Regions from separate parts of the Luteimonas sp. MC1782 genome, predicted to be linked through region 2. Evidence: predicted binding sites of a transcription regulator. Region 2 holds the regulator's gene; the other holds the start of a gene.
What was found. Region 2 encodes HrcA, which represses chaperone genes, less so after heat shock. Its sites were predicted from a motif close to TTNGCACTCNNNNNNNNNGAGTGCNAA; they were not measured.
Positions count from the first base shown of each region.

Region 1: a site for HrcA is predicted at 1,596-1,622, ahead of H5368_RS07695 (co-chaperone GroES). Genes of this name have one in related genera too.

Region 1 covers NZ_JACJFT010000001.1:1,640,513-1,648,413, reverse strand. Annotated here, with positions in the region: gene H5368_RS07705 (endonuclease) at 1-829, opposite strand, end outside; gene H5368_RS07700 (acyloxyacyl hydrolase) at 1,026-1,484, shown strand; gene H5368_RS07695 (co-chaperone GroES) at 1,680-1,967, shown strand; gene groL (chaperonin GroEL) at 2,018-3,658, shown strand; gene H5368_RS07685 (DUF808 domain-containing protein) at 4,121-5,065, shown strand; gene H5368_RS07680 (UDP-N-acetylglucosamine--N-acetylmuramyl-(pentapeptide) pyrophosphoryl-undecaprenol N-acetylglucosamine transferase) at 5,102-6,253, shown strand; gene H5368_RS07675 (NAD(P)/FAD-dependent oxidoreductase) at 6,259-7,872, shown strand.
Region 2 covers NZ_JACJFT010000001.1:561,393-569,293, forward strand. Annotated here, with positions in the region: gene recN (DNA repair protein RecN) at 1-1,220, opposite strand, end outside; gene hrcA (heat-inducible transcriptional repressor HrcA) at 1,310-2,392, shown strand; gene grpE (nucleotide exchange factor GrpE) at 2,398-2,901, shown strand; gene dnaK (molecular chaperone DnaK) at 3,002-4,921, shown strand; gene dnaJ (molecular chaperone DnaJ) at 5,033-6,163, shown strand; gene dapB (4-hydroxy-tetrahydrodipicolinate reductase) at 6,233-6,946, shown strand; gene carA (glutamine-hydrolyzing carbamoyl-phosphate synthase small subunit) at 7,091-7,901, shown strand, end outside.

The DNA of each region.
Region 1 (7,901 bases), 1.1 Mb from region 2:
CGGCGATGTGCGTCGCGTCGACCAGCAGCGAGCACGCCTGGCCGGGCACAAGCGGCCTGGCCGGCGTGAGCGCGAAGGTGGTCGCCTGCGCGACATGGTCGAGGTCGAGGCGCTGGCGGCGCAGGCCGTCGCAGGCCAGCACGAACGCGCCGGCCTGGGCGACCACCGGCTCGCTGAAGGTCACGCTGAGGTCCGCGGCGTACGGGAAGTCGGTGCCGCCGTCGACCGGGAAGGTGGTGGTGACGCGCGGCGCGGCATTGCCGGCTTCGCCGAAGGACTGGTCGTTGTTGCAGGTACCGAAGGTCTGCGTGGCCGAGTCGGCCCAGCTGAAGTCGGCATAGGCGTTGCCGGTGCCGCCGAGCTGCAGCGACGTGCCGAGCGGGGCGGTGCTGGCCTCGGCCACGCCGATGTCGGTGCTGGTCAGGCCGGCGGCCGGACCGTTGAGGGCGGTCATCGTGCCTTCGTAGCTCAGGAACTGGACCACGTTGCCCTGCGGGTCGACCAGGGCGATGCCGTCCGGCGATCCGTTCTGCAGGCCGTCCAGCGGATAGTTGATGGTGGCCAGCCGCACCTGGCCGCCGCACGCGACCAGGTTGCCCGCGGGCACCGGGGTCGTGGAGTAGCTGCTGTTGTTGCTGCCGTTGTAGAGCACGACCTGGTAGCCGGCCAGGCTTTCGCCCGCGCTGGCGACGATCTCGATCGCCTCGCCTGCGTCGGTGCCGGCGTTGTCGTAGTGGATCTCGTTGACGAAGACATCGGCATTTGCCGGAAGTGCCGCGAACGCGGCCAGCGCGATCGCGCAGCGGACCGCCAGTGTGGAACGACGCATAGGTGACTCCCCTTGTGAAGCCGGCGAGGGTACCCCGCGCATATGACGGTTGCCACAGTGCGCTGGACGCAGCATTCCATCCGCCTGCACGCAAGCGTGACGCCCGCCCCGTATCGTGTGCCTTCCCCCGCATTCAGTCCGATCGATGCCGCTTCCGCTCCCCGTTTCCAGGGCCTGCGCCGGCCTTGCCCTCGTCTTGCTGGGCCTTGCCCCCGGCCTCGCGCCCGCCCGCGAGTCGCCCGACGTCGAGGTCGCGCTCGGCGCGTCCAACACCACCGACCGCGAGTTCACGGCGGTCGCCTCCGTGGCCTGGCTGCCGGAACTTCGGCGCATGTCAAACGCGGTGCTGCGTGCCGAGGCCGGTGCGGTGCTGGTCGACGGGCGTGGCCACGTCGTGGGCCGGGATCTCGATGAGAGCGTGGTGGTGGGTCATGTCGGCCTGCGCTACGAGCGCACCGACAACGGCCTGACGCTGGGCGCCGGCGTCGGCGGGCAAGCGGGCGAGACCGATGCGCTGTCGGGCGATGTGCAGTTCATCACCACCGGCGGCTGGCGCTGGGAACGCTTCTCGCTGCTGGTGCGCCACATCTCCAACGCCAGCCTCGACTCGCCCAACGACGGCGAGACCATGCTCGTGGCCGCCTGGCGTTTTTGAGCGAAGGATCCTGCGCCGCGGCGCATCTTTTGTTCGCCAGCCCTTGATCCGGGCCTCTCCCGCCCCATCTTCCGTGCATCCCGGCCTTGCCGGGTTTTCGCGGCCAGGGTTTTGGCACTCGGCAGGGCCGACTGCTAGAATTCGCGCCCGTTACCCCTGTTTATTCAACCCAATCAACAACTTGTGAGGATCGCCATGAACCTGAAGCCGCTCTATGACCGCGTGGTCATCAAGCCCATCGAAGCCGACGAAGTCTCCGCCGGCGGCATCCTGATCCCGGACAACGCCAAGGAAAAGCCCACCAAGGGCGAAGTCGTCGCCGTCGGCGAAGGCAAGGCCCTCGACAACGGCAGCCTGCGCGCGCCGAAGGTCAAGGTCGGCGACAAGGTCATCTACGGCCAGTACTCGGGCTCCGCCTACAAGCTGGAAGGCGTCGAATACAAGATCGTGCGCGAAGACGACATCCTCGCCGTCCTCGGCTGAGCCCCGCGCCACCCTTCTTCCACCCCTGATCCCAATTCGAGGTAATTCCAATGTCCGCCAAGGAAATCCGTTTCGGTGAGGACGCGCGCGCAAAGATGGTGCGCGGCGTCAACATTCTCGCCAATGCCGTCAAGGCAACCCTCGGCCCGAAGGGCCGCAATGTCGTGCTCGAGAAGAGCTACGGCGCCCCCACGATCACCAAGGACGGCGTGTCCGTCGCCAAGGAGATCGAGCTCGCCGACAAGTTCGAGAACATGGGCGCGCAGATGGTGAAGGAAGTCGCGTCCAAGACCTCCGACAACGCCGGTGACGGCACCACCACCGCGACCGTGCTGGCGCAGGCGCTGATCCGCGAGGGTTCCAAGGCGGTCGCCGCCGGCATGAACCCGATGGACCTCAAGCGCGGCATCGACCAGGCCGTCAAGGCCGCCGTCGCCGAGCTGAAGGCCATGTCCAAGCCCACCGCCGACGACAAGGCGATCGCCCAGGTCGGCACGATCTCGGCCAACTCCGACGAGTCGATCGGCACGATCATCGCCGACGCGATGAAGAAGGTCGGCAAGGAAGGCGTGATCACCGTTGAGGAAGGCTCGGGCCTCGACAACGAGCTCGACGTCGTCGAGGGCATGCAGTTCGACCGCGGCTACCTGTCGCCGTACTTCATCAACAACCAGCAGTCGATGTCGGCGGACCTGGATGACCCGTTCATCCTGCTGCACGACAAGAAGATCTCCAATGTCCGTGACCTGCTCCCGGTCCTGGAAGGCGTGGCCAAGTCGGGCAAGCCGCTGCTGATCGTCGCCGAGGAAGTCGAAGGCGAGGCCCTGGCCACGCTGGTCGTCAACACCATCCGCGGCATCGTGAAGGTCGTGGCCGTCAAGGCGCCGGGCTTCGGCGACCGTCGCAAGGCGATGCTGGAAGACATGGCCATCCTGACCGGCGGCACCGTGATCTCCGAGGAAGTCGGCCTCTCGCTCGAGAAGGCGACCATCAAGGACCTCGGCCGCGCGAAGAAGATCCAGGTCTCCAAGGAGAACACCACGATCATCGACGGCGCCGGCGAATCGTCGGGCATCGAAGGCCGCATCAAGCAGATCAAGGCGCAGATCGAGGACACGTCCTCCGACTACGACAAGGAAAAGCTGCAGGAGCGCGTTGCCAAGCTGGCCGGCGGCGTGGCGGTGATCAAGGTCGGTGCCTCGACCGAGATCGAGATGAAGGAAAAGAAGGCCCGCGTCGAAGACGCCCTGCACGCCACGCGCGCTGCTGTGGAAGAAGGGGTGGTCCCGGGCGGCGGCGTTGCGCTGGTGCGCGCGCTGCAGGCCATCGGCGAGCTGAAGGGTGCCAACGAAGACCAGAACCACGGCATCGTGATCGCCCTGCGCGCCATGGAAGCCCCGCTGCGCGAGATCGTCACCAACTGCGGTGAAGAGCCGAGCGTGGTGCTGAACAAGGTCAAGGACGGCACCGGCAACTACGGCTACAACGCGCAGACCGGCGAATACGGCGACATGATCGCGTTCGGCATCCTGGACCCGACCAAGGTCACCCGTTCGGCGCTGCAGAACGCGGCCTCGATCGCCGGCCTGATGATCACCACCGAAGCGATGGTGGCGGAGCTGCCGAAGAAGGACGAGCCGGCCATGCAGGGCGGCGGCGACATGGGCGGCATGGGCGGCATGGGCTTCTAAACCACACCCCACGCAAGACCCGCGAAACGAAAGCCCCCGCAGAGATGCGGGGGCTTTTTTTGTGGTGGTCCTGTGGTGGCCCTCTGGTGGCCGTGAGGCCTTCGCGGCTCATGTCCCCCGGCATCCGCCTGGCGGCGGATGCCTCCTCCTTGACTTCCCCGCGAAGGCCTCACGGCCACTTCGGGGCTCTGTGGCGGCTGCCAGTTAGGGACCATGCGCGGGATCGCGGGGAGTGCTTTCAAACCACCGCGTACTGCGGCGCACCGGGTGCCAAGGCCCTTGAGGGGGAAGTCAAGGAGGAGGCGATGGCCGCAAGGCCGTCGCCGGGGGACATGAGCCCTCAAGGGCCTTGGTACCCGGCACCCCGCGTCATATCCGCGTCATAGCCGCGTCGCGCTCCCCGTCATCCGGTCTTCCCCGGGCAATGACACAATTCCGTCCTTTCCCCGCTCGGAATGCACGATGGCCGGTGGTTCACTGCTCCTGCTGCTCGACGACATCGCCACGATCCTCGATGACGTCTCGATCCTCACCAAGGTGGCCGCCAAGAAGACCGCCGGCGTGCTTGGCGACGACCTGGCGTTGAACGCACAGCAGGTGGCCGGGGTGCGCGCGCACCGCGAGTTGCCCGTCGTGTTCGCGGTGTTCAAGGGGTCGATGCTCAACAAGGCGATCCTGGTGCCTGCGGCGCTCGCGATCAGCCTGTGGCTGCCGTGGCTGGTCACGCCGCTGATGATGATCGGCGGCGCCTACCTCTGTTACGAGGGCGTGGAAAAGCTGGCCCACAAGTTCCTGCACAAGGACGAAGCGCCGCCGCCGCGCAAGGATCTGCAGCGTCGCGCCGAAGCCGTCTTGGCCAAGGCCGCCGCCGCGCCGAACGAGGCGGACGTGCTCGCCAGCGAAAAGGAGAAGATCCGGGGTGCGATCCGCACCGACTTCATCCTGTCGGCCGAGATCATCGTGCTCTCGCTCGGCGTGGTGGCCGGGCAGCCGCTGCTGCAGCAGGTGCTGGTGCTGGTGGCGATCGCGCTGGCCATGACCTTCGGCGTCTACGGGCTGGTCGCAGGCATCGTGAAGCTCGACGACGTCGGCCTGTGGCTGACCCGCAAGCCCGGCAAGGTCGCCTGCATGGTGGGGCGCGGCCTGCTGTACGCCACCCCCTGGCTGATGAAGACCCTGTCGGTCCTCGGCACCGCGGCGATGTTCCTGGTCGGCGGCGGCATCCTCGTGCACTCGATCCCCGTGCTGCATCACGCGGTCGAGGCCCTCGGGCCGGACGGCTGGCTCGGTGCGATCGTCAGCGCGCTGTGCAATGCGCTGGTCGGCATCGTTGCCGGCGCGCTGGTGCTGGGCGCGGTCACGCTGTTCGGCAAGCTGCGCGGGAAGGCACCGGAGCCGGCACACTGAAGCTATAGTCTGCACCCGCTCCACATCCCGCATCCGATGCCCGATCCGCACAATGCGCCGCGTCGCGCCGCTGTCGGCCTTGCTGCCGGTGGTACCGGCGGCCACCTGTTTCCTGCCGAGGCGCTGGCGCGCGAACTGCTGGCGCGTGGCCATGAGGTCGTCATCTATACCGAGCGTCGCGGCGCGCAGTTCACCCGCGCCCTTGAGGGACTGCCGCACGTGGTGCTGCCGGCGCGCAGCCTGGCCGGCGGCATCGGCGGCAAGCTGGCCGCGGCGACGGTGATCGCGCGTGCCACGCTGGCCGCACGCGCCGACATGAAGCGCCGCGGCGTGCGCCTGCTCGCGGGCTTCGGCGGCTATCCAAGTTTCGCGCCGGCGCTCGCCGCGCGCAGCCTGGGCCTCCCGCTGCTGCTGCACGAGCAGGGCACGCGGTTGAGCATGGCTAACCGCCAGCTGCTGCGTTTCGCCACGCGCGTGGCGACGTCGTTCCCGGGCGTTGCCGGCATCGACGTCGGGCGCGTGGTGGAAACCGGCAACCCGGTGCGCGCCGAGATCCTCGCCGCCGCCGGCGCGCCCTATCCGTCGCTCGATGCCCCGGCGCCGCTGCGCCTGCTGGTGGTCGGCGGCAGCCAGGGCGCCGCGGTGTTCGGGCGCGTGGTGCCGGCGGCCCTGCTGGCGCTGCCTGAAGCCCTGCGCCGGCGCATCCGGGTGGCGCTGCAGTACCGCGGCGACGATGCGGCCAGCGTGGCCGCCGGACTGCAGGCGGCCGGGATCGACGCCGAGGTGCGGCCGTTCTTCGACGACATGGCGGCGCGGCTGCACGATGCGCACCTCGTGCTCACCCGTGCCGGCGCCACCACCATCGCCGACCTGCTGGTGGTCGGCAGGCCGGCGATCTTCGTGCCGATCCCGCAGGGCGGCTCGCGCGAGGAGCAGCGCGGCAATGCCGAAGCGCTGGCGCGGCTCGGCGCGGGCTGGTGCATGCCCGAGCCGGACGGTTTCACCGCCGCCGCGCTGGCCGGGCGCCTCGCCCTGCTGTTGGCCGACGCCACCACGCTGCCGAACGCCGCCGCGGCCGCCGCGGCCCTGGGCCGGCCCGATGCCGCCTCGCGCCTGGCCGACGAGGTCGATGCGATGTTGGCGCTGCCGGCGGGCAGCGCGTCGCGACGCGCGCTGACCGGAGGCTGACCGGCGTGGCCCGCGACGCGCAGGATGTGCTGATCGTCGGCGGCGGCCACAACGGCCTGGTTTGCGCCGCCTACCTTGCCGGCGCCGGGCTCAAGGTGCGCGTGCTGGAGCGCCGCGGCATCGTCGGCGGCGCCGCGGTCACCGAGGAGTTCCATCCCGGCTTCCGCAACTCGGTGGCCAGCTACACCGTCAGTCTGCTGAACCCGCGCGTCATCGCCGACCTGCGCCTGGCCGCGCATGGCCTGCGCGTGGTCGAGCGGCCGTACTCCAACTTCCTGCCGCTGCCCGATGGCCGCGCGTTCCGCCTCGGCGGCGAACACGGCACCGCCGAGGTCGCGAAGTGGTCGCCGCGCGACGCCGAACGCCTGCCGGAGTACTACGCCATGCTCGACCGCGTGGTGGTGGTGCTGCGCCAGCTGATGCTGGAAACGCCACCCAACGTGTCCGACGGTTTCGTGCTGGCCGACTGGATGGCGTCGCTGACCGTGGCGCGGCGCCTGAAGTCGCTGGACATGCGCGGCCGCCGCGACCTCCTCGACCTGTTCGCCAAATCCGCGGGCGAGCTGCTCGACGCCTGGTTCGAATCCGAACCCTTGAAGGCGGCGCTGGGCTGGGACTCGGTGGTCGGCAACTTCGCCAGCCCCTACACGCCGGGCAGCGCCTACGTGCTGCTGCACCACGTGTTCGGCGAGGTGAACGGCAAGCAGGGCGCCTGGGGGCACGCGATAGGCGGCATGGGCGCGATCAGCGATGCGATCGCGGCCGAGTGCGCGGCGCGCGGCGTGGTGGTGGACACCGATGCCGAGGTCGCCGAGGTGCTGGTGGAGCAGGGCCGCGCGGTCGGCGTGGCGCTGGCCGATGGCCGCATGCTGCGCGCGCGCGTGGTCGCCAGCAGCCTCAACCCGAAGCTGCTGTACACGCGCCTGGTCGCGCGCAAGCACCTGGATGACGACACCGCCGAGCGCATCGCCCGCTACCGCTGCGGCTCGGGCACGTTCCGCATGAACGTGGCGCTGTCGGAGCTGCCGGACTTCAGTGCGGCACCGGGCACCACGCTGCAGCCGCACCACCAGAGCGGGATCCTGGTCGGACCCTCGCTGCGCTATTTCGAGCAGGCCTATTTCGACGCCCGCTCCAGGGAGCACAACGCCGGCTGGGCGCGCGCGCCGATCGTCGAGCTGGTGATCTCCTCGACGCTCGACGCCAGCCTCGCGCCCCCTGGCGCGCACGTCGCCAGCCTGTTCTGCCAGCACGTGAACCCGGATGTCGACGGCGGCTGGGACGCGCACCGCGACACCGTGGCGCGGCTGATGATCGACACCGTGGACGCGCAGGCGCCGAACTTCCGCGCCAGCGTGCTCGGCTACGAAGCACTGTCACCGCTCGACCTCGAACGCCGCTTCGGCCTGGTGGGCGGCGACATCTTCCACGGCAGCCTGGGGCTCGACCAGCTGTTCGCGGCGCGGCCATTGCTCGGCCAGGGCAACTACCGCGGGGCGCTGCCGGGGCTGTACCTGTGCGGGTCCGGCACGCATCCCGGAGGTGGCGTGACCGGCTTGCCCGGGCGAAATGCCGCGCGCGAGATCGCCCGGGACCTCGGTCGTCGCATGTCAGGCTGAGCCGTCGCCGGTCTTCAATTCATGAACTG
Region 2 (7,901 bases):
CCCTGCGCATCCGGAGCGTCCCCGGCGGTGGGTTCCAGCGCGACTTCGAATCGCCCGCCGCCCATGCCCAGTTCGCCGACGAGCGCGGTGGTGGCGACAGCCAGTGCCTTGCCGGCGCGCGCGCGCGCCTTGCCCAGTGCCACGGCGGCCTTGCGCCAGGCCTCCGCGGCGGCATCGATCTCGGTGCCCAGGCTGCCGAGGCGCCGCGCTGAGGCGTGCAGTGCCTCGTGTTCGGCGGCCAGTGCGTCACGCTGCGCGGCGAGCCCTTCGGGTGCCACGCGGTGCTTTCGCGCCAGGTCGTGCAGGCGCGCGAGGCGGCGCTCGTGGTCCTCGAGCTGCGCGGGGTCGAGGTCCAGGTCGGCGCGGATGCGGTCGAGCAGGATCGCCGCCTCGTCCAGCTGGATCGCGGCACCCTCGAGCATGGATTGCACCTCGCCCAGGCGCGGCTCGTGGTCCTGCAGCCGCGCCAGCCCGCCGCGCAGCTGGTGCAGCTCGGCGGGCAGCGCGCCGTGGCCGTCACCGAGGCGGGCGAGGGCGACGTCGCAGGCGTCGACCAGGGTGGTGGCATGGGCCTGGCGGCGATGCGCGGCGGCGAGCGCGCTGATGGCGTCCGCATCCAGGTCCTCGCGCTCGAGTTCGCCCAGCTGGTGGCCGAGCCAGTCGATGCGGTCGGAGACATCCCCTGCGGCGGTCAGTTGCTCGCGTTCGCGCAGCAGCGCGGCCCAGCCGCGCGCCGCGGCGGCCACCGCGGCCAGCAGCGCCTCGTGGCGGCCGAAGGCGTCGAGCAGGGCGAGCTGGCTGGCGCGCGACAGCAGCGCCTGGTGCTCGTGCTGGCCATGGATCTCGACCAGGTGAGCCGCCAGCGCGGCCAGTTGCGAGAGCGTGGCCGGGCGTCCGTTGATCCACGCCCGCGAACCGCCATCGGCGCGCAGGGTGCGGCGCAGCTGGCAGGCCTCGCCGTCGTCGAACTCCTGTTCGCGCAGCCAGGCCTGCGCGGCCGGCGAGCCGGCGAGGTCGAAGTCGGCGTCGAGCTCGGCGCGCTGCGCGGCATGCCGGACCATGCCGCTGTCGGCGCGCTGGCCCGACAGGAAGCCGAGGGCATCGACGAGCAGCGACTTGCCGGCGCCGGTCTCGCCCGACACCACGGTCAGACCGGCCCCGAACTCGAGCTCGGTGGCGGCGACGACGGCGAAATCCTTGATGGAGAGGCGCTTGAGCATGGGACGCGATTGTGCCGCGAGGGACGGCAGGCTGCCATCGCCGCGTCGCAGCGCTTGCGACTCGGAGCCGGGCGACATATACCCCCGGGATGTCCCGACGCCGCGATGACCCCCTCGATGCCCGCGCACGCCAGCTGCTGCGCACCCTGATCGCGCGCCACATCCGCGATGGCGAGCCCGTGGGTTCGCAGACCCTGGCCCGCCACGCCGGCCTGGATGTCAGCCCGGCGACCATCCGCAACATCCTCGCCGACCTGGAGGAGGTCGGGCTGCTGGCGGCACCGCACGCGTCGGCCGGGCGCGTGCCCACGCCGCAGGGCTACCGCGTGTTCGTCGACTCGCTGCTGCAGCTGAGCCCGCTGCAGGAGCCGGAACTGGCACGCCTGCGCGGAGAGCTGGCAACCGGCGGCGGCACGCAGTCGCTGCTCGGCAGCGCGTCGGAGCTGGTCTCGGCGATGACCCGGTTCGTGGGCGTGGTCAGCGTGCCGGGACGCGGCCAGTTCGCGTTCCGGCAGATCGATTTCGTGCCATTGGACGGCCAGCGGGTGATGGCGATCGTGGTCTTTGCCGACCATGAGGTGCAGAACCGCATCGTGCTGACCCGGCGCCCCTACGGCCCGGCCGAACTCGAACAGGTGGCCAACTACCTCAACGCCAATTTCGCCGGCCGCCCGCTGCACGAGATCCGCGCCACCCTGGTCAGCGACCTGCGCGCCGCGCGCAGCGAAATGGAGGGCCTGCTGCGGGCGACCACCGAAATCGCCGAGCAGGTGCTGGTGCCCGGCGACGAGGACGTGGTGGTCTCCGGCCAGGCGCGCCTGCTCGGGGTGCAGGACCTGGCCGACGTCGAGCGCCTGCGCGAGCTGTTCGACGCCTTCGCGCAGAAACGCGAAATACTGCAGCTGCTGGAGCGCACGGTGAAGGCACCGGGCGTGCGCGTGTTCATCGGTGAGGAGACCGGGCTGGCGCCGCTGGCCGGCATGTCGCTGGTGACCGCTCCGTACGGGGCAGGGGGGCGCGTACTGGGGGTGCTCGGGGTCATCGGCCCCACGCGAATGGCCTACGACCGGGTGATTCCGGTGGTGCAGGCCACCGCCGACATGCTGGGCAATGCCTTGAATCCGGAGCCGCCATCCCCACAAAGTGCGGACCGCGACACTCCCGGACCCTGACAGCGATGACCAACGAACAGACGCCCGACGATACCCTCGAGGCCGCCGACACCATTCCGCACGACGAACTCGAGGCCCTCCGCGGCGAGCTCGAGCAGCTGCGCGCGCAGTCCCTGGTGGAGCGTGCCGACCTTGACAACCAGCGCAAGCGCCTGCAGCGCGATGTGCAGAATGCCTGCCGGTTCGCCAACAAGCAGTTGCTCGGCGACCTGCTGCCGGTGTTCGACAGCCTCGACGCGGCGCTGCTCGCGGGCGCGGCCGACGATCCGATGCGCACGGGCATGGAGCTGACGCTGCGCGAACTGCTGCGCGTCACGGCCAGCCAGGGGCTGGTGCAGCTCGCGCCGGCGCCGGGTGATGCGTTCAACCCCGACCAGCACCAGGCGATGAGCGTGGTGGACGCCGCAGGCGTTCCCGCCGGCGCGGTCGCGCAGCTGTTCCAGAAGGGCTACCAGCTCAACGAACAGCTGCTGCGCCCGGCGCTCGTCGCCGTGGCCCGCGACGACTGAATCCGCGCCCCCGGCGCTTGAAGGCGCCCGCCGCGTCCCCAGATAGCAGTCATCGGCGGCTTGCCGCCCCCCAGACAAACCTCAAAGAGGCATACATCCCATGGCAAAGATCATTGGCATCGACCTGGGCACGACCAACTCGTGCGTGGCGATCATGGACGGCGGCAAGGCCCGCGTCATCGAGAACAGCGAGGGCGACCGCACCACGCCCTCCGTCGTCGCCTACACCAAGGACGGCGAGGTGCTGGTGGGTGCGTCGGCCAAGCGCCAGGCGGTCACCAACCCGCAGAACACCTTCTACGCGGTGAAGCGCCTGATCGGCCGCAAGTTCACCGACGCCGAGGTGCAGAAGGACATCGGCCTGGTGCCGTACGCCATCGCCCAGCACGACAACGGCGACGCCTGGGTCGCGACCAGCGACGGCCGGAAGCTGTCGGCGCAGGAAGTCTCCGCGCGTATCCTGGAAAAGATGAAGAAGACCGCCGAGGACTACCTGGGCGAGAAGGTCACCGAAGCCGTCATCACCGTGCCTGCGTACTTCAACGACTCGCAGCGCCAGGCGACCAAGGACGCCGGCCGCATCGCCGGGCTCGACGTCAAGCGCATCATCAACGAGCCGACCGCGGCCGCGCTGGCCTATGGCTTGGACAAGGACGGCGGCGACCGCAAGATCGCCGTGTACGACCTCGGCGGCGGCACCTTCGACATGTCGATCATCGAGATCGCGGAAGTCGACGGCGAGAAGCAGTTCGAGGTGCTCGCCACCAGCGGCGACACCTTCCTCGGTGGCGAGGACTTCGACAAGCGCGTCATCGACTACCTGGTCGACGAGTTCAACAAGGACCAGGGCATGGACCTGCGCAAGGATCCGCTGGCCCTGCAGCGCCTGCGCGATGCCGCAGAGCGCGCAAAGATCGAGCTGTCCACCGCGCAGCACACCGAGGTCAACCTGCCGTACGTGACCGCCGACGCCTCGGGCCCGAAGCACCTCAACATCAAGCTGACGCGCGCCAAGCTGGAGGCGCTGGTCGAGGACCTGATCAAGAAGACCATCGAGCCGTGCCGCACCGCGCTCAACGACGCCGGCCTGCGTGCCAGCGACGTCAACGAGGTGATCCTGGTCGGCGGCCAGACGCGCATGCCGAAGGTGCAGGCGGCGGTCGCCGAGTTCTTCGGCAAGGAGCCGCGCAAGGACGTGAACCCCGACGAGGCGGTCGCCATCGGCGCCGCGGTGCAGGGCGGCGTGCTGGCGGGCGACGTCAAGGACGTGCTGCTGCTCGACGTGACCCCGCTGAGCCTCGGCATCGAGACCCTGGGTGGCGTGTTCACCAAGATCATCGAGAAGAACACCACGGTGCCCACCAAGGCCTCGCAGACCTTCTCCACCGCCGAGGACAACCAGTCCGCGGTCACCGTGCACGTGCTGCAGGGCGAGCGCGAGCAGGCCCGCTACAACAAGTCGCTGGCCAAGTTCGACCTCACCGGCATCGACGCCGCCCCGCGCGGGATGCCGCAGGTCGAGGTGTCGTTCGACATCGACGCCAACGGCATCGTGCACGTCACCGCCAAGGACAAGAAGACCAACAAGGAGCAGAAGGTCGAGATCAAGGCCGGCTCGGGTCTTTCGGACGAGGAAATCCAGCGGATGGTGGCCGATGCCGAAGCGCACCGCGAGGACGACAAGAAGTTCCACGAACTGGTCGGCGCCCGCAACCAGGCGGACGCGCTGGTGCACGGCACGCGCACGGCGATCAAGGACAACGGCGACAAGGTGCCGGGCGACGTGATCGGCCGGGTCGAGGCCGCGATCGCCGACGTCGAGACCGCCATGAAGGGCGACGACAAGGTGCAGATCGAGGCCAGGACCAAGGTGCTCGAGGAGGCCGCCCAGGCGCTCTTCGCCGCCGCGGCCCAGCAGGGTGGTGGCGATGCGGGTGGCGATGCCGGTGCGCCGGCGGCCGGCGACGACGTCGTCGATGCCGAGTTCACCGAGGTCAAGGACGACGACTCCAAGGCCTGACCGCCATCGGTATGTGACGTCGGGAACCGTGGCTGCGTATGCGCGGTTCCCGATGTCGTTTCCGCGCCCGGTTGCACGGGTGCGTCGCCCGACACAGATGACCACTGATCCATGAGCAAGCGCGACTACTACGAAGTCCTCGGCGTTGCCCGCAACGCCGGCGACGATGAACTGAAGAAGGCCTATCGCCGCAGCGCGATGAAGCACCACCCTGACCGCAATCCGGGCAACCACGAGGCCGAGGCCGCGTTCAAGGAGTGCAAGGAGGCCTATGAAGTGCTGTCCGACGGCGGCAAGCGCCGCATGTACGACCAGCATGGCCACGCCGCGTTCGAGCACGGCATGGGCGGCGGCAATGCCGGTCCCGGCCAGCCGGACATGGGCGACATTTTCGGGGACATTTTCGGCAACATCTTCGGCGGCGCTGGCGGCGGCGCGCGCGGCCCGCGACGCGGCGCCGATGTCGGCTACGTGATGGAACTCGACCTCGAAGAGGCGGTGGCGGGCGTCGAGCGCCGCATCGAACTGCCCACGCTGGCCGCCTGCGATCCCTGCAACGGCACCGGCTCCGAGGACGGCAAGCTCGAGACCTGCGACACCTGCCAGGGGCGTGGCCAGGTGCGGTTCCAGCGCGGCATCTTCTCGATGCAGCAGCCGTGCCCGCATTGCCACGGCCGCGGCCAGACCTTCAAGTCGCCGTGCCCGTCCTGCCGCGGCAACGGCCGCGTCGAGGAAGAGAAGGTGCTGTCGGTCAAGATCCCGGCCGGCGTGGACAACGGTGACCGCATCCGCCTCTCGGGCGAGGGCGAGGCGGGGCCTCCCGGCACGCAGCCCGGCGACCTGTACGTCGAGGTGCGCGTGCGCCCGCACCCGATCTTCGAGCGCGACGGCGACGACCTGCACTGCGAAGTGCCGATCCGCATCGGCCAGGCCGCGCTCGGTGACACCACGCGCGTGCCGACGCTTGGCGGCGAAGCGGAGATCCGCATTCCCGCCGAAACCCAGACCGGCAAGGTCTTCCGCCTGCGCGACAAGGGCGTGAAGTCGGTGCGCAGCCGCGCGCCGGGCGACCTGTACTGCAAGGTGGTGATCGAGACCCCGGTCAACCTGACCAACCAGCAGCGCGAGCTGCTGGAGCAGCTGGAAGCGACGTTCGTCGGCGATGGCGCGCGCCGCCACTCGCCCAAGGCCAGCACCTTCGTCGATGGCGTCAAGGGCTTCTGGGAACGCATGACGTCCTGAGCACGGCGTGGCCGGCCACGCGCTGGCCCTGACCTTGCCGGCGGCGTGCACCGCCGCTAGCCTTGCGTGATGCCGTCCCCCATCCGATTGATGCTCCATGGCGCCAGCGGGCGCATGGGCCACGCGCTCATGCGCCTGTGTGCCGACGGTGCGGTTCCGGGCTGCGTGGTGGTGGCCGCGGTGTCGCGCCGGCCGGCCCAGCGCGTGGTGGATGGCGTGCCGCATTTCGCCGCCGCGGAACTGCGCGCCGTGCCCGCGTTCGACGTGGCCATCGACTTCAGCCTGGCCGAGGCCTTCGACCAGGTACTCGCGCTGTGCGTGGAGCGGGGCGCAGCCCTGGTGTCCGGCACCACCGGCCTGGGCGCCACGCAACGCGAGGCGCTGGCGGCGGCGTCCGCGCGAATCCCGCTGGTCTGGGCGGCCAATTTCAGCCTCGGCGTGGCGCTGCTGGAAGACCTGGTGGAGCGCGCGGCCGCCGCGCTGCCCGGCTGGGACTGCGACATTGTCGAAGCCCATCACGTGCACAAGAAGGATGCGCCTTCCGGCACGGCGATCGCCCTGGGCGCGGCGGCCGGGCGCGGCGGATCGGATCCCCGCTACGCCAGCCTGCGCGCCGGCGACATCGTCGGCGAGCACACCGTGCAGTTCACCGGCATCGGCGAGCGGATCGAACTGGTGCACCGCGCGACCAGCCGCGACGTGTTCGCCCGTGGCGCGCTGCACGCGGCATCGCGCCTGCACGGCCGCGCCCCCGGCAGTTGGCGGCTGCGCGACCTGCTGTAGCGGCGTGCGCGTTCAGTTCCGGCACCCTGCCGCTGGCGCCTGGGGTCGCGGTTCCGTATCATTCCCGCTCGCCTGATTCACATGTCCCGGCGCCGGATTCCACCGGCTCCGGCGGCTTCCTGCAACCCCACGTAGGCGACCTTCGTGACCCCACCTGCAATCCTCGCGCTTGAAGACGGCACCGTCTTCGAAGGCGTCTCCATCGGCGCGCCCGGCCTTTCGGTCGGCGAAGTGGTGTTCAACACCGCGATGACCGGCTACCAGGAGGTCGTCACCGACCCCTCGTACGCGCGCCAGATCGTCACCCTGACGTATCCGCACATCGGCAACACCGGCTGTACCGCCGAGGACGACGAGGGCGCGCGCGTCTGGTCGGCCGGCCTGGTGGTGCGCGACGTGCCGCGCCGGCCCAGCAGCTGGCGCAGCCAGGTCGCGCTGCCGGAGTGGCTCGCCGATCGTGGCGTGGTGGCGATCGCCGGCATCGACACCCGTCGCCTGACGCGCCTGCTGCGCGAGCGCGGCGCCCAGAACGGCGCGGTGATGGCCGGCGACATCGACGCCGCCCGCGCCATCGAGGCGGCGCGCAAGTTCCCCGGCCTGAAGGGCATGGATCTCGCCGAGGTGGTCAGCACCCCCGGCCGCTACCAGTGGCGCGAAGGCCAGCTCGACCTCGACAGCGGTGCGTGGACCCAGGTGGAACCGCGCTTCAAGGTGGTGGCCTGGGATTACGGCGTGAAGCGCAACATCCTGCGCATGCTGGCCGAGCGCGGCTGCGACGTGACCGTGGTGCCCGCGCGCACGACGGCGGAAGAAGCGCTCGCGCTGCGCCCCGATGGCGTGTTCCTGTCCAACGGTCCTGGTGACCCGGCACCGTGCGATTACGCGATCGAGGCGATCCGCGGCTGCCTGGCCGCGAAGGTGCCGACATTCGGCATCTGCCTGGGCCACCAGCTGC